Parasegetibacter sp. NRK P23: one gene and its partners. The protein of the gene in region 3 interacts with the protein of the main gene of each other region in a pairwise test. Links are inferred from orthologs where the notes say so. Each region holds a gene or a part of one and is shown on either strand. Other genes may lie near its edges.

Evidence for each region.
Region 1: the proteins of dnaE (region 3) and M4J38_RS15445 interact in binary tests that used the Escherichia coli proteins (3 or more experiments, as listed by UniProt). The link is inferred for Parasegetibacter sp. NRK P23 from one-to-one orthologs.
Region 2: the proteins of dnaE (region 3) and M4J38_RS03445 interact in binary tests that used the Escherichia coli proteins (3 or more experiments, as listed by UniProt). The link is inferred for Parasegetibacter sp. NRK P23 from one-to-one orthologs.

Annotation. Positions count from the first base shown.
Region 1 is NZ_JAMDLG010000001.1:3,808,461-3,812,296, forward strand. Bases 1-2,781 are described here. They hold M4J38_RS15445 (methionine aminotransferase), read left to right. Parts: upstream 1-704; coding sequence 705-1,859; downstream 1,860-2,781. Other genes in these bases: M4J38_RS15440 (glycerophosphodiester phosphodiesterase family protein), read left to right, coding at 1-703; M4J38_RS15450 (AraC family transcriptional regulator), read right to left, coding at 2,038-2,781. Outside these bases: more of M4J38_RS15450, read right to left, coding at 2,782-2,958; M4J38_RS15455 (mannose-1-phosphate guanylyltransferase), read right to left, coding at 3,014-3,836. UniProt on the Escherichia coli protein: Shows aminotransferase activity with methionine and histidine as substrates, and to a lesser extent also with phenylalanine.
Region 2 is NZ_JAMDLG010000001.1:855,334-859,316, forward strand. Bases 1-2,928 are described here. They hold M4J38_RS03445 (DNA polymerase III subunit gamma/tau), read left to right. Parts: upstream 1-500; coding sequence 501-2,357; downstream 2,358-2,928. Other genes in these bases: M4J38_RS03440 (hypothetical protein), read left to right, coding at 1-413; M4J38_RS03450 (pyruvate dehydrogenase complex dihydrolipoamide acetyltransferase), read left to right, coding at 2,667-2,928. Outside these bases: more of M4J38_RS03450, read left to right, coding at 2,929-3,983. UniProt on the Escherichia coli protein: Part of the beta sliding clamp loading complex, which hydrolyzes ATP to load the beta clamp onto primed DNA to form the DNA replication pre-initiation complex.
Region 3 is NZ_JAMDLG010000001.1:1,945,752-1,955,383, forward strand. What follows is about bases 2,610-6,853. They hold dnaE (DNA polymerase III subunit alpha), read left to right. Parts: upstream 2,610-3,008; coding sequence 3,009-6,653; downstream 6,654-6,853. Other genes in these bases: trxA (thioredoxin), read left to right, coding at 6,730-6,853. In the rest of the region: M4J38_RS07935 (glucose-1-phosphate adenylyltransferase), read right to left, coding at 1-323; M4J38_RS07940 (glycogen synthase), read right to left, coding at 349-1,767; M4J38_RS07945 (C40 family peptidase), read right to left, coding at 1,854-2,525; more of trxA, read left to right, coding at 6,854-7,062; M4J38_RS07960 (NupC/NupG family nucleoside CNT transporter), read left to right, coding at 7,169-8,461; M4J38_RS07965 (DUF2851 family protein), read right to left, coding at 8,463-9,632. UniProt on the Escherichia coli protein: DNA polymerase III is a complex, multichain enzyme responsible for most of the replicative synthesis in bacteria. This DNA polymerase also exhibits 3' to 5' exonuclease activity. The alpha chain is the DNA polymerase catalytic subunit.

The DNA of each region.
Region 1 (3,836 bases), 1.9 Mb from region 3 along the record:
CAAAACAGTGGCGCACCGCGGCGCCTTCAAAGCCAAAGGACTTCCTGAGAACTCTATCGCGGCACTGAAGGAGGCCATCGCACTGCGTTGCGAAGGATCGGAGTTCGACGTGCACCTTACCGCAGATGATTCCCTCGTGGTGAACCACGATCACACTTTTTTCGGCATGCACATCGAGAAAAGTACTTACCAGGAACTTCTTTCAAAAAAACTGCCGAACGGAGAGCCCATCCCCACTGTACGGGAATACCTTCAAACCGGTATGCGGCAACGCTCCACACGTCTGGTGCTGGAAATAAAACCGTCTTCCGTCAGCAAAGAACGTGGTCAGAAAACCGCCGCCGCCGTGGCGAAAATGGTGGAAGAACTGAAGGCGCAGCCCTGGATCGTGTACATCAGTTTCGATTACGATATCCTCAAAACATTGCACCGGCTTCAGCCCGGCATTCCTTCCCAATACCTCAACGGAGATAAAAGTCCCGAACAATTAAAGGCAGATGGCATATCAGGTGCGGATTACCATTTCTCCGTTTTCCAAAAAAATCCCAAATGGATCGAAAGCGCCCACGCCAACAAGATTGTATTGAACGCATGGACCGTAAACGATGCCGCCACCATGCGCTGGCTCTTAGACAAGCAATTCAGGTATATCACCACGAATGAACCTGAACTATTATTGAAAGAAGTCGCGCAAACAAAATAACATGATGTTTACCTCCAAACTGCCCAATGTAGGCACCACCATCTTTACCGTGATGAGCGCACTGGCAGCGGAACACAAGGCCGTGAACCTGGGACAGGGTTTTCCTGATTTTCCAATGGAACCCGCACTCCCGGAATTGGTGCACCGCGCCATGCTGGATGGCTGGAACCAATACACCCACACCAACGGATATGCGCCGTTACGGGAAGTGCTGGCGAAAAAAATAAAACTCCTTTACCAGGCGGAAGTGCATCCCGAAACCATGATCACCATTACGCCGGGCGGTACTTACGCCATCTACTCCGCCTTCACGGCGGTACTGCGTCCCGGCGATGAAGTCATCGTGTTCCAGCCCTGCTATGATAGTTATGTTCCCAATATTGAACTCAACGGCGCCACGCCGGTATTCGTTAACCTGGAGTTCCCCGATTATCGCATCAACTGGGAGAAAGTAAAAGAAAAGATTACACCCCGCACCCGCATGATCGTTCTAAATTCTCCACACAATCCAACAGGAGCGGTACTTTCAGCAGAAGATATTGCAGCGCTCCGCGAACTGGTGGCGGGAACCGATATCTTATTGCTTTCAGATGAAGTGTACGAACACCTTGTTTATAATGGGAAGCAACACCTTTCAATGCTCAGGTATCCCGATTTGCTGGCGCGCGCATTCGTTTGTTTTTCTTTCGGGAAAGTGTTCCATTGCACGGGCTGGAAGCTGGGTTATTGCGTGGCGCCGCCGGATTTAATGAGGGAGTTCCGCAAGGTGCACCAGTTCAACTGTTTCAGTTGTTTCAGTCCGGCCCAGGTTGCGCTCACAGCTTATTTTTCTGACCCATGGACATATTTGGGGCTCTCCGGTTTCATGGAGCAAAAGAAAATTTATTTCGGTCAACTCATGGCGGCAACGGCTTTCACACCCTTAGCAAGTCACGGCAGTTATTTTCAGTGCTTTTCCTACGAAAACATCAGCAAAGAACCCGCTATCGCATTCGCAAAACGGCTCACCACCGAAGCCGGTGTAGCGGCTATCCCCGTTTCCGCATTTTACCTGGACGGCACCGATGACCGGGTATTGCGCTTCTGCTTCGCGAAAAAAGAGGAGACGCTCGAGCAAGCGGTGGCCCTTCTGCAAAAGAAATTTCCCGCTCATTAGCCCACAAAAAAGCAGCGCCCGGAAACCCGGACGCCGCATAGTAGTGAACCCACCCTAAAACCAACATGAAGAAATTCTTCTATCTAAGGGCCATAGGCCTGATAATTCACAATGTGATATTTCAAAGTTAACCTTCAGGTTATATTTCCGCAGGTAGCTGGTGCAGAAGGAAAGGTATTTACGGCATGATGCCCGGGCCTTTTTCCCGGAACGCTTTCGGGGTAACCCCGGCAACGTTCTTGAAGAATTTCGTGAAGTTGGAGGTATCCTTAAAATGCAGGTGGTAAGAGATTTCGGAAACCGACATCTTTGTATTCCGCAACAATGTTTTCGCTTCCTGCACATACCTTTCGCGGATGATCTGCGTGGCCGTTTTGCCCGTTTGTTTTTTGATGAGATCACTTACATAATGCGGGTGAAGGTGCATTTCATCCGCAATCTGCTGGATGGTGACCTGGCCCTCCGCCTGGCTGGCCGCCATTTCGGTGAAATAGCGGTTGAGTTTTTCGAGGAAAAGCGCGGGAACAGGCGTGCGTTGCCTGTCGTTCAACGGCAAGATCTCCTGGTAGAGTTCCCTGCATTTGTAGAGCAGAATATGGATGTAGTGGAACAGGACCTTCATGCTGTGGGGATGGCCGCTGTTCAATTCAGTTTTTATCCGCAGGAACCATTCTTCGAGCTGGCAGGTTCTTTCTTCCTCCAACGACAGCACCACCTGCGCATCGGGCTGGAAAAAATCCATTTCATGCAAACTGTTCTCGGTAAACTGGAACTGGGAAAGATAATCGGGCGTAAAGAACAGCAGAAAGCCTTTCCAGTCGCTCATTTTATTGTAGGCACGGATATCCCAGGGCGAAGAGAAATACAGGCTTCCGCGTTTGATCTCATATTCATTTGAATTGATGGTAAGCCTTGCAGTGCCGCTGGTGATAAAGCCGATCACATAGGCGTTGAGCCGGAACGGTTTGATTTCGGGTACCTCCTGTACGGGATATTGCTCCAGTTCATAAAGCTCAAAATGGGGCTTTATGGCATGGATGCTGGCATTTTTTCGGAATGCCTCGTCGATGCTGGAAAAGTATGGAATGGGGCGGTCCACTCCTTCAAATTTAACCTTGAACTAAGTTAGCGTTCTGTTAATGTTGAAGTTATCCTTAGAGGAACCTGTCGCCTTTGTTGCGTTTTACTTCGGCCACATATTCCTTGATCTCCTGCTCTTTGTCTTTTTTACAGATCAGCAATACATCCTCCGTATCTACGATAATAAAATCGTCGAGGCCTTGTAAAACGAGCAGTTTATCTTCCGGTGCATGCACCATGCAGCGCGCGGAGTCGATGACCATCACCTGTTGGGAGGCGATGGCGTTGGCAAGGTGGTCCTTTTTAAGGTTATCGTAAGCACTGGCCCATGTACCGAGATCACTCCAGCCGAAGGAAGAGGGGATCACGTATACATTCGAGGCCTTTTCCATGATACCGTAGTCGATGGAGATATTGGTACACTGGGGGTAGATTCTTTCCAGCGCGTTCTTTTCTTCTGTGCCGGTGAGGTTTTCTTTTTCCAGGAAGAACATTTCGTGCATTTCCGGGAGGTGTTGTTCAAAGGCCTGAACAAGGTTTTTCACCATCCACACGAAGATGCCTGCGTTCCAGAGAAAGTCTCCGCTCTGGAGGAATGTTTTGGCCAGTTCCAGGTTCGGTTTTTCTGTGAAGGTCTTCACCTTATAAACGTTATGCGAAACCGCCTGCATTTCATACTGGATATAACCGTATCCTGTATTGGGGTGGGTGGGCTTAATGCCGAGTGTAACGAGGGCGTTGTGTTCCTTTACGAAGCCCTGGGCCTCGATGCACACTTTATTGAAACCGATGTTATCGAGAATGAGGTGATCGGCCGGTGCGCAGATGAGTGTGGCTTCCGGGTCGAGGGCGAGTAATTTATAAGAGATATAAGCCACGCAGGGCGCGGTATTCTTC
Region 2 (3,983 bases), 1.1 Mb from region 3 along the record:
GTATCATCTGGTTTGCCTACCACAACAACAAACCTATCGCACTGTTTGTGAACCTGCCCGATCTGAACCAATGGTTCAAACACCTGAACGGGCAGTTCAACCTGCTCGCGAAGTTGAAGTTCCTTTGGGTGAAAGCCACCAAACCCTGCCGTAAATTAACGGGTATTGTATTCGGTATTATCCCCGAGTACCAGGCAAAGGGGGTGGATGCCTATATTATTGTAGAAACCGCCAAAGTGGTGCAGCCGGAAACCCCTTACACGGAATATGAAATGCAGTGGATCGGCGATTTCAACCCAAAAATGATCAACGTAGCCGAAAACCTGCCAGACTCCTTCCGGACCCGGGAACTGATCACATACCGGTACAATTTCGACAGGACCCAACCTTTCGAGCGCCACCCCATCCTCTGACCGGGACCCGGAAAATAACGGATGTAGCGCAGGTTTAAACACCGTACCTGTTTGCCTGAAAAGTAAAATCTCTATCTTGCAACCATAATGGAAAAGTTCATCGTTTCGGCCCGGAAGTACAGACCACAGAATTTCAGCACCGTTGTGGGGCAGCAGCATATTACCACCACCTTAAAGAACGCGATCCGCAACAAACAACTGGCGCATGCCTTTTTGTTTTGTGGTCCGCGGGGTGTGGGGAAGACCACCTGCGCGCGTATCCTGGCCAAGACCATCAACTGTGCGCATCCCGGAGAAGATGGGGAAGCCTGCAATACCTGTCATTCCTGTGTATCCTTCAACGATGGGGCCTCGCTGAATATCCATGAACTGGATGCCGCCTCCAACAACTCGGTGGACGATATCCGTACACTGGTGGAACAAGTACGTTTCGCGCCACAGGCGGGGGAGTACAAGGTGTACATCATCGATGAGGTGCACATGCTCAGTTCCTCGGCCTTCAACGCCTTCCTGAAAACACTGGAAGAACCGCCTCCGTATGCCATTTTTATCCTGGCCACCACGGAAAAACATAAGATACTGCCCACGATCCTTTCCCGTTGCCAGATTTTCGATTTCAAACGGATCACCACCCAGGATACCGCCGACCACCTCAACGAGATATGTGAGAAAGAAGCAGTGAAAGCGGAAATGGCCGCCCTGCAACTGATCGCCCAGAAAAGTGAAGGTTGTATGCGCGACGCGCTGAGCATCATGGACAAGATCGTGAGTTTCACCAACGGGGAACTTAGCTACACGAATACCCTGGAGCACCTCAATATCCTGGACGCGGATTATTATTTCCGGCTCATGGACGCCATGCTGAAGCAGGATGTATCTTCGGCGCTCCTGATGTTCGACGAGATCAACCGGAAAGGTTTTGAAGGCGATACCGTATTGAACGGGCTGGCCGAATTCATCCGGAACCTGCTGGTGTGCAAAGACCCGAAAGTGGCGTCACTGCTGGATGTGGTGGAGAGTTTCAAAGACCGTTATGTAACCATGGCTGGGGCCGTCAGCGCTTCCCTGCTGGTGAGTGCGCTGAACCTGCTTTCCGATGCGGAAATACAATACCGCGGCGCCAGGAACAAGCGCCTCCACATAGAACTTACCCTCATCAAACTCTGTTACCTCCAGCAGGCGATAGAAATTACCGATGGCGGCTCCGGCCCGGATAAAAAAAAAATAACTGACCGGCCGCTGGCGTTCAGAACGGTTTCACTGGCACCCGCTCCAGAGAAAAAACCGGTTTCAGGCGCGAAACTGATTGTGGAAACATCAGCCACACCGAAGCCAGTTGCAACCACTGCTACACAGGCTGCGGCGGCACCTTCAGCAAATACTCAACCGGCCGCTTTCCAAACTCCAACAACACCAATACAAACGGGAGCCCCCAGCGCAGCCGTCAAACCCGCTACAGTTACCGCACCTGCTCCACCTAATGGCGGAGGACTGAAACTCAGCTCACTGAGTAAACTCCGGCAGGAGATCGCGGCAAGAAACAGCGGCCCTTCCGAGAAAAAAGAACGCATCGCCCTTACGCAGGAACTGTTGAAAGAACACTGGCAGGGCTTCGCCAACAAATTAAGGGAAGCGAAAAACCCAGCCGTACAAAGTTTCGAATTATCCGAACTGCGTATCCTGGACGATGAAAACTTTGAAGTAGTTACCGGCGACAATATCATGGCCCGCTTTATTGATGCTGAAAAGCGGGAACTCGCGGAATACCTGCAGGAGAAGTTCTGCAACAACAGGTTGCTTTTCACCGTGGTGATTGAGCAAAGAGCAGACCTCGGCCTGAAATTCGAACGGCCGCTCACACCACGCGAGGTATTCATGCAGATGGCCGAACAATACCCACTGATCAACGATTTGCGGATAAAACTCCGGCTCGAAGTAGATTAATTTTCGGTGAAAACACCCTGATCAGAAATGTAAAAACACCGTTTAATGATAAGGTAAAAACCATTTTCATTTTCTTAACAAAAGCTTTCCCTACATTCGTTCCGGAATTGCTTTCCGACCATCAGCCTTTACTGGTGCTAAGATCCTATCAGTGTATGATCTGTGCTTCCGGTAAAGGCTGAGCCAATTATGGGAACCGCTGCACCATAATTCGCCTTTTTCCTGTAATTTCGGCCTTCCATTAAGCAAATGGGTACCGGGAAACCGGGAAACACATGCAATCGAACAACTAAAAACGATTATCTTTTTATGGCTGAAGTGATACTCATGCCCCGCCTGAGCGATACCATGACCGAAGGTGTGATAGCCGCCTGGCACAAAAAAGTGGGTGATACCGTTAAGAAAGGAGATTTACTGGCTGAAGTTGAAACCGATAAGGCCACCATGGAACTGGAAAGCTACCAGGACGGTACGCTCCTGTACGTGGGTGCCCAGAATGGAGAAAAAGTGGACGTGAACGCTTTGCTGGCCATCCTCGGAAAACCAGGGGAAAATGTAGATGATCTCGTGAAGCAAAATGGCGGACAAGCCGCTCCCGCAGCCGAAAAGAAATCCGAAGCAACAAAAGAAGAAGCACCCAAAGCTGAAGCGCAAACGGAAGCACCTAAGGCTGAAAAAACCGCGGCTTCCGGTATGGACCTGGCCACTGTGGAAGAAGCCATCCTGATGCCACGTCTCAGCGATACCATGACAGAAGGCGTGATCGCCGCCTGGCATAAAAAAGTGGGCGACTCCGTTAAAAAAGGAGAATTGCTTGCGGAAGTGGAAACCGATAAGGCGACCATGGAACTGGAAAGTTATAAAGATGGCACCCTGCTTTATATTGGCGCTGAAAAAGGCGACAAAGTTCCTGTTAACGCCCTGCTCTGCATCATCGGAAATGATAAAACAAATGTGGACGCGATCGTTGCCGCAGCCAAAGGCGGTGGCATCGAAGCCAAAGGAGAAGGTGACGTGAAAGGTGCCACAGGTACACCCGCCTCTTCCGTAGAAAGCAAAAAGGAAGATACCAATAAGGAAAGTGATACCACTTCTGAAAATGTTTCCAGCGACGGAAGGATCAAAGCATCCCCACTCGCCAAAAAGATCGCCGCTGAAAAAGGCATCGATATCACCAAAGTAACCGGAACAGGAGACAATGGCCGTATTGTTAAATCCGACGTTGACAATTATGTTCCCGCCGCTGAAAAAGCTTCTGCCGCCCCTGCTGCAAAAACAACCGCCGCTCCTGCAGTATACGGCCAGGAAAGCTTCGACGAGAAGCCTGTTTCGCAAATGCGCAAGGTAATCGCCAAGCGCCTCAGCGAAAGCCTGTTCACCGCACCGCACTTCTACGTTACGATGTCTATTGATATGGACAAAGCCGTGGAAAGCCGCGCCAAAATGAATGAAACCGCTCCCGTAAAAATTTCCTTCAACGATATGGTGCTGAAAGCCGTGGCGCTTTCGCTGAAACAACATCCCGCTGTGAACAGCAGCTGGCTGGGCGACAAGATCCGCACCAACCACCACGTGAACATCGGCGTAGCCGTTGCCGTGGATGAAGGGCTGCTGGTTCCTGTAGTC
Region 3 (9,632 bases):
GATTTCCGTACCGCATCAGCCGTACCCTGGTACCAGGAAGGGTTATCGGGCGTTTGTTCAGCGGCAAGAATATCCACGAAAGCGCTGCTGAAAATACTGAAATGGTAAGTATTCTTAATGTGTTTATTGAGGGAGGCGGAATTGAACTGGGTAAGCACGAACATGCGGGTAATGCCCGAGTTCATACAATTGGAAATGGGAATGTCCACCAGACGGTATTTACCTGCGATGGGGACGGCTGGCTTGCTTCGCGTTGCTGTAAGGGGATAAAGGCGGGTTCCGGCGCCGCCGCCCAGGATTACAGCCAGGACAGATTTACTCATACTATGGTATTTGATGCTGAATGGCTCAGCTTATTATGGATTGATATACGTTACAATATTGTTCTGCGCTTTTGTCCCAACTGAAATCGAGTTTCATCATATATGCTCTTACATTTCCCAGTTGCTCTTTGTTTTTATACAAATCCAGTGCCCGGTACATGGCGTGCGTCAATTCCCCAACAGTGGCTTCGCGGAACCGGATGCCATAGCCCTGGTGGTCGCCGATATCGATCACGGTATCCCGGAGCCCGCCGGTATCGCGCACCAGCGGAATGGTGCCGTAGCGCATGGCATACATCTGGTTTAATCCGCAGGGTTCAACTCTGCTGGGCATTAGAAGAAAGTCGGCTCCGGCATACATCTGGTGGCTCAGGGTCTCATTGTAACCTATAAATACATTGTAATCCCCGGCGTACTTCTCTTTCAATTCCAGCAGCCTGCTTTCCACCCAGGGTTCCCCACTACCCAGCACCAGGATGTTCATATTTCTCCCTATATAATAAAATGCGTCTTCGATGGCTCCAGGCAGCAGATCGGCGGCCTTCTCTCCCACCAGTCTACCGATAAATACAAACAAAGGCTTCTGAGGGTTCAGTCCAAACACTTCGCAAAGCGTTTTTTTATTGCCCAGCTTACCCTTAGCCATACCCGAAATATTGTAATGGTCCTGCAAATAAGTATCCGTTGCGGGATCCCATATCTTATCATCAATACCATTCAGTATGCCAACGCTTTTCCCCCTTTCTGCGCGGAGCAAAGATTCCAGGCCGTTCGCGGCACCCTGTAATTCTTCCAGGTAGCTCCAGCTTACCGTAGTAACGCGACTGGCGCATTTGATACCGCAGGCCAGGGGGTTGACGGTATTGTTCCAGTCCAGCATACCCCATTTCCAGGAATCATAAGGCGGAATAAGGTGTTGTTTGTCCCAGCCAAACCAGCCCTGGTATTGCGCGTTGTGAATCGTAAGTACGGTTGGAATGGCTGCAAGATGACGGTACGCGTAACAATGTTGCAGCATGAAAGGAATCAGTGCGGTATGGTGGTCGTGCACATGCACCACATCCGGACGGTGGTTCCATCTTGATAACCAGTCGCAGAAAGCGATCTGGAAGGAAAGAAACCTTTCGGTGTCATCATAATAACCGTAGATGCGTTCCCTGTCGAGGAGTCCGTTCACATCGATCAGGTATAAATCGAAGCCGAGTTTATTGTTTTTTTCTTTGATAACACTATAATGGAAGGAATTATTCCCCATATAAGCGCCGCCTTCATGTACCAGTTCCCATTCATTCTCATAAAGAAATTTCGTGCGGTACATCGGCATCACCACTTTTGCGATATGCCCTGCGGCATTGAGGTATTTTGGCAGGGCGCCCACCACATCTCCCAGTCCCCCGGCTTTGGCCACAGGATAACATTCTGCACTAACATGTATGATTTCCATCCTTAAAATTGTTGACGTTCAGTTCACGCCATCAATTTAAGGAAGCTATTTCTATTTACCGAAAAAAAAGCAATAAAAATGATATCTTATTTACTGGCATTCAATCCATTCATTCTTCCTGCGCCAATGTAATGGGATTTCCAGTAGGCCTCGTCCAGATCGGAAATCATGACGCCACTGGAAGTGGAGGCGTGAACGAATTTGTTGTTCCGCAGGTACACGCCCACGTGCGCAATGGTTCCCTTTCTCCTTGCGGAAAAGAAGACCAGGTCACCTTCCGTAAGCTCGTCCCGTTTTACCGGCAGTGTGGCATCGTGCTGTTCCCTGCTGGTGCGGGGTAAGGATAGCCCGTAGACGGAAGACGCGAAGAATACCGTGAAAGCGGAACAGTCGATACCAGATTTTGTGGTGCCGCCCATCCTGTAAGGTGTTCCATACCATTCTTCAATGAAGGGAAGCGCGGCGTGATTGGCCAGTTCCTCCACCGGCACATCCATCAGGATACCGTATTTAAACTGGAGGGAATTACTGCTTTCGATATCGGCTACTCCTGTATTTTTACGGATGTTGGTTTTTTCCGCTTTATATGCCGTTAATTTCTGATTGTTCGTGGTGGATTCCTGCTCGATGGTAATATCGAGGAATTTAGGTGAATGGCCCGTTGCGGCTGTTTTCGGACTGGTTCCTTTTGCAACACGGGCGGTTCCGCATCCTGTCAATGCAATGCCGGCGGCAAGAAATATGCTCAGGTATTTCAAAAGACTGATTTTAAAATTCACATTCGGTTAGCAAGAACCATGCAAATATAGGGAAAGCGGGCCTGATACGGTGTTTTAACGGGGATACACTGGGTCGGAACACGGTCAGCAGCCGGGGAAAATGATATCGGTGGCACCGGGTCAACTCGGGTAACCGAGACTTGTTTCAAGGGTGAAACAGTTGACCGTTCTGGCTTTGGACAGCATAAGCCGGATAAAGTACATTCCCCAAAGGCAAAAAAGATTTTAACGGTATTTAAGTGGGCAAAAAACGGGGTCAGCGATTAGAAAAACCCTGATTTCACCCGATTTAATGCTCTATCTGCATATAGCTAATATCAATGCAGTGAAACAACACATGTGCGTAACTTTAGGCCGTTCAGTTCGTGTTAACTCTCTGGTTTATTGTTTATTTGCAGTTCGCCCGGAATTTCCTGGAAAGATCATATTAACGGAAGTAACCGGGCGGCAAAACAGGTTCGAATGAAATTCTCACATTTACACGTACATACTCAGTTTTCTTTGTTGGATGGCGCTGCATCCATCCAGGCGCTCTATAAAAAAGCGATCAAACACAATATGCCGGCGCTGGCCATCACCGACCACGGAAACATGTTCGGGGCCTTCGAATTCGTGAGCGAGGCTTATAAACATAAAAATGAAGACGGTTCGCTAAAAGTAAAGCCCATTGTTGGCTGTGAGTTTTATGTGGTAGAGGATCGTTTCCGCAAGCAGTTCACCAAAGAAGTACGTGATGAACGTTACCACCAGGTGCTGCTGGCCAAGAATGCCAAAGGTTACGCCAACCTCATCAAGTTAACTTCACTGGGTTATACGGAAGGACTGTACAGCAAATATCCCCGGATCGATAAATCCCTGATCGAAAAATACCATGAAGGACTGATCGCCACTACCTGCTGCATCGGCGCTTACGTGCCGCAAACCATTCTTCACGATGGTGAAGAAGCCGCAGAGAAAGAATTCAAATGGTGGCTGGATCTTTTTGGCGAAGACTTTTTTATAGAATTGCAACGCCACAACATCAAAGAACAGGAAGTGATCAACGAAACGCTCATGCGTTTCTCCAAAAAGTATGATGTTCCGGTAATCGCCACGAATGATTCCCACTATACGGACCGTGATGATTACAACGCCCACGATATCCTGTTGTGCATCAATACCGGTGAAAAGCAGTCAACCCCTGGGTTCGATGATTTCGTGAACGATGAAACACAGATCAAAAACCGGAGGTTTAAATTCCCGAACGACCAATTCTATTTCAAGAGTCCGGAGGAGATGGCGACCCTTTTCAGCGATATCCCACAATCTATCAGCAATACCGAAATGGTGGTAGAAAGAGTGGAATTGCTGAACCTGAAAAAGGACATCCTGCTGCCCGCGTTCCCTATTCCGAAGGAGTTCCAGGTCCACGAGGACAACAACCTCAACCAATGGGAATACCTGCATTACCTTACTTATGAAGGCGCGCGGCAACGTTATTCAGAACTGACCCCGGATATTACGGAACGACTGGATTTTGAACTGTTCACCATCAAAACGATGGGGTTCGCCGGTTACTTCCTGATTGTTAGTGATTTTATCAAGGCAGGGCGCGATATGGGCGTATTCATTGGCCCCGGACGTGGTTCCGCGGCTGGAAGCGCCGTAGCTTATTGCATAGGCATCACCAATATCGACCCCATCAAATACAATCTCCTTTTCGAAAGGTTCCTCAACCCCGACAGGAAGAGCATGCCCGATATTGATACGGACTTCGACGACGAAGGCCGCCAGCGGGTAATCGAATATGTGGTAGATAAATATGGAAAGAACCAGGTGGCGCAGATCATCACCTATGGTACGATGGCCGCCAAAATGAGTATCAAAGACGTGGCGCGGGTACTCGACCTGCCCCTCTCCGACTCAAACATGCTGGCCAAACTGGTGCCCGATAAACCGGGCATAGAACTGGGTCGGGTTTTACAGGCCCCGCTTACGGCCAAAGATGGCGAAAAATCGCTGGAAGCGAAAGAAGGACTTGGTCCGGAGGACCTGGAGAACGTACGCAAACTCCGGAGCATCTATCATGGAGACGATATTCAGGCCAGGGTATTGAAAGAAGCGGAAAGGCTGGAAGGTTCAGTAAGAAGCACCGGTATCCACGCGGCGGGCATCATCATCGCCCCGGAAGACCTGATGAATATTATCCCGGTGAGCACCGCAAAAGACTCTGACCTGCTGGTAACCCAGATTGAAGGCAGTATCATCGAAGACGCCGGCGTTATCAAAATGGACTTCCTCGGGCTGAAAACGCTGACCATCATTAAGGGCGCCCTGCGCATGATCAAGGAGAATTATGATGTGGACATTTCCATTGATGAAATTCCCCTTGATGACCAGAAGACTTTTGAACTGTACCAGAAAGCCGAAACAAACGGTACGTTCCAGTTTGAAAGTCCCGGCATGCAGAAGTACCTCCGTGAACTGAAGCCCGACCAGTTTGCTGACCTGATCGCCATGAACGCCCTGTACCGTCCGGGGCCGCTCGCATACATACCCAACTTTATCGCCCGGAAACATGGCACGGAGGAGATTGTATATGACCTCCCCGAAATGGAGGAATACCTGGCCGAAACATACGGCATTACCGTTTACCAGGAACAGGTGATGCTGCTGAGCCAGAGCCTGGCCGGCTTCTCGAAGGGAGATGCGGATGTGCTGCGGAAAGCGATGGGTAAAAAGCAGAAAGCGGTACTGGATAAAATGAAGGCCCAGTTTGTAAAAGGCGCTTCCGAAAAAGGTCACGACGAAAAGATACTGGATAAAATATGGACCGACTGGGAGGCCTTCGCACAATACGCCTTCAATAAATCACACTCTACCTGCTATGCGTTCGTAGCCTATCAAACGGCATACTTAAAGGCGCATTACCCCAGCGAATACATGGCTTCGGTATTGAACAACGCCGGAAGCATTGAAAAGATCACCTTCTTCATGGAAGAGTGTAAGCGCATGGGGTTGAAAGTACTTGGACCGGATATCAACGAATCCCAGAAAGGGTTCGCCGTGAACAAAAAAGGGGAAATCCGCTTTGGGCTGGGTGGATTAAAAGGAGTGGGTGAAGCGGCAATAGAAAGTATTATTGAAGAGCGGAAGAAAGGTGGTCCTTATGAAAACATCTTCGACCTGGTGCGCCGGGTAAACCAACGCGCGGTCAATAAAAAATCAATGGAATGCCTGGCTTATTCGGGTGCGTTCGATTGTTTCCCGGAGTTCCACCGTGCCCAGTATTTTCATACCCCGGCAGGAGACAATACCAATGGATTGGAAAAGATCATCAAATACGGCAACGTTTACCAGGGCAACCAGCAACACACGGGCAACAGCCTGTTCGGCGCCATGGAAATGCCTGAGATCGCGGTACCGAAAATACTTCCTTGTCCCGAATGGAGTCTTATCGAATTACTCGACAATGAGAAGCAGGTAACAGGCATCTTTATCAGTGGCCATCCGCTCGACAACTATCGTTTTGAAATGACCCATTTCGGCATAACTCCCGTCGCGGAATACAATGAATACAAGGACAACATCCTCACGCAAACCAACAGGAACAGGAGTTTCCGTCTGGCAGGCCTGGTAACAGATGCGCAACACCGGCTCACCAAAACGGGCAAACAATTCGGCATATTCAACGTGGAAGATTACAGTGGTAAAATGGACATCGCGCTGTTTGGTGAAGATTACGTGCGGTACAAGGATTATTTCACGCCGGGCACGGTTTTGCATATCGTAGGAGCGTTCAAGAACAGGTTCAACCAGGAAGATAATTTTGAATTCAAATTGTCGCAGATCACCCTGCTGGAAACGCTGAAGAAAACCATGACCAAACAACTTATCCTGGACATGTCTCCTAAAAGCGTCTCCACAGAACTGATTGAATTCCTGGAAAACAACTTCAGGACCTACCCCGGCAAAACCGGCATAAGGTTCAATATCCTGGACCATGCGGCACAGAAAAGGGTGAGTCTTTTAACAAGTGAAACCGGCTTTGAAATGAATGACGAAATGGCCGTCTTTTTACAGGAGCATCCTGAAATTGACGTACGTGTGTTAACGAATTCACAGTAAAACTGACAGAACTGGCAAATTCGCCAAATGGGTGTAAATTTGCAGCCTTATATCAAAAATAAAATTAGCTAACAAAATAAAATCAATCATTATGGCTTTAGAATTCACCGACACGAACTTCCAGACCCAGGTGCTGGAAAACGATAAACTGACAGTAGTTGACTTCTGGGCTGAATGGTGTGGCCCCTGCCGTGCCATCGGACCCGTTATCGAAGAACTGAGCAAGGAGTATGACGGTAAAGTAAACGTAGGTAAAGTGAATGTTGACAACAACATGGCACTGAGCACCAAATACGGCATCACCAGCATCCCCGCCATCCTTTTCATCAAAGGTGGTGAAGTAGTAGACAAACTGGTAGGCGCACAGCCGAAAGCCCGTTTCGTTGAGAAGATCAACGCACACCTGTAATACAATTCCTTTCTATACAGGGCCATCCTCCGGGATGGCTTTTTTTATGCCCATATTTCCCTATATTGCCCCGATTATTACCTACTAACAGAAATAAACACACCGGATGCTGCATTGGGAAAATCTGGGCCGCGGTGCCATTGGCATGTTCTTCCTTCTTTTTATCTGTTACCTCCTGAGTAACAACCGTAGGGCCATCAATTGGAGACTCATAGGCATTGGCGTGGTGGCGCAAATATGTTTCGCGCTGGGCGTATTAAAGGTGAACTTCATTAAACTATTCTTCGGATGGATATCGGATAAGTTTGTTGAACTGATTAACATTGGCCACAAAGGCACCGAGTTCATCTTCGGCAAACTGGCGGATCCTACCGGGAACTGGGCTTACGTGTTCGCGGTACAGGTATTGCCGAATATCATCTTTTTCGCCGCGCTCTCCGCCATGTTGTACTATCTCGGTGTGCTGCAAAAAATCGTGTACGTATTCGCGTGGCTCCTGAAAAAACTGGGTATCTCCGGGCCGGAGAGTGTATCTACCGCTGCGAACATATTCCTGGGTCAGACCGAAGCGCCGTTGATGATCCGCCCCTTCCTCGATAAAATGAACCGTTCCGAGATACTCTGTATTATGGTGGGTGGCATGGCCAACACAGCGGGCAGCGTACTCGCGGCTTATGTAGGTTTTCTGGGTGGCAACGACATCGATCAGCAAAAGTACTTCGCGTTGCACATGCTCAGCCAGTCGATCATGAGCGCACCTGCCGCCATCGTTGTCTCTAAACTTCTTTTTCCTCAGACCGGTAATGTGATCCGCGAATTAAAAGTCCCCAAAGAAAAGATCGGCGACAATTTCCTGGACGCTATTTCCCTTGGTACGACCGATGGTCTTAAACTGGCGGTGAACGTAGGCGCTATGCTCATCGTATTTACCGCCCTCATGTACCTCTGCAACTGGGTACTGGGTTCCGTAGGACATTGGTTCAGCATCAACGACGATATCGCCCGTTTTACCAACGGCCGGTACGATTCCCTTTCCCTGCAAATGCTGCTCGGCTACATCTTCTCCCCCGTTGCGTGGATGATTGGCGTGAACAGTGCCGAAATGATCCAGGTCGGGCAACTGCTGGGCGAGAAAACCATCTTCAACGAATTTGTGGCCTACATCTCATTCGGAGAGATGAAAGGTTCCGGTGCCATTTCAGATCCCAAATCCATACTCATTACCACCTATGCACTTTGCGGTTTCGCGAACTTTGCTTCTATCGGAATACAGATCGGGGGCATCAGCCAACTGGCGCCCAACCAACGCAAGAACCTTACGGAACTGGGCGTTAAAGCACTTATTGGTGGTACCATTGCCTGTTTGATGTGTGGCTGTATCGCCGGCGCGCTGTTCTGATTTAAGGCGGCGGCTCCTCTTCTCCCCAGGTATCTTCTTCCATAAGGAGCAATGATTGGGCTATGCCGCATTCCAGGCATTTCCGTGGTGCGCAATACTCGTTGGTCAATTCCAGCAAAGCCTGTGTGTCGGCCGCGTTACTGGCGCCAACACCTAGTTTGTTCCATGCGGTAATCCTGTTGTTGGTTTCCGGTTGCAGTGCCCAAAGCCACTTCCCCACCCTTTCCAATAATTCTTTTTTCCGGTGCACGACGCCATAAGCGAATACCATAGGCGCTACGGCATTCAATACGAGCGACTCGAAGAGCTGTGCGCCCATTTTCTTTGCACAGGCACCGGAGGCTTCATCAAATCGATAATGGGTTTCCCAATAAAGGGAGGCGGAACATTCCAGTATCTTCTTCAGTTGCTCAAGGGTTTCAGCCGCACAGAACCTGGGCAGCAGCCGTTGCCGCAACGGTACAAGCGCAGCCAGTTGTGAAAGCCTGATGCCTGGAAAGGCCGCGGGTCTCATTCTTAGCAGTTTCATCTGAAGCGCGGGCCGTTTGAGCCTGTACTTTTTTTCGAGGAACCTGAACTCTTTCTGTAAAGCACGTGGGTATTCATCACAGAAATTCCCTTCCAGCATTCCTGCCTGCCCCATCAACAAGGCTTCTCCCCGTAATGGATGAAACGATTCCCTGATCAGTACTTTCAGTGGAATGGAGCGCGACACATTTTCAAAAGCATCCCTGTTTACGGGCAGTCCGAAGGCCCTGGCCAGCATCCACCAGTTCACTTCTTCCCAATCGCTGTTGTTTTGCTGTAACATCATACATACCAGGTTTGCCTTGCTCATCATTCTGCGGTGCAATAACTTTTCCTTCCATTCCCGCCATACTTCGGGGTTTACTTTATGCAGCATACGGGCACAGGCAATCGTTTCCGGCTGACGCATCAGCTTTTCGTAATGTCCCAGCAATATGGAGGCGACCCTTTCTTTCATTTCCAGCACGGGAATATCGGGCGCTTTATCATCATGCTCCCACACCACATGCAAGATCACGTTTTTGTATTGTGCATCCCGCTCGTGCGCATGCCTGAACCAGTCTGAACTTTTCAGGTGCATTTCAATATTTCCGACCAGTATCGTTCCATCGATCCGTATCGTAGCCAGCAGAAAGTCAGGCCC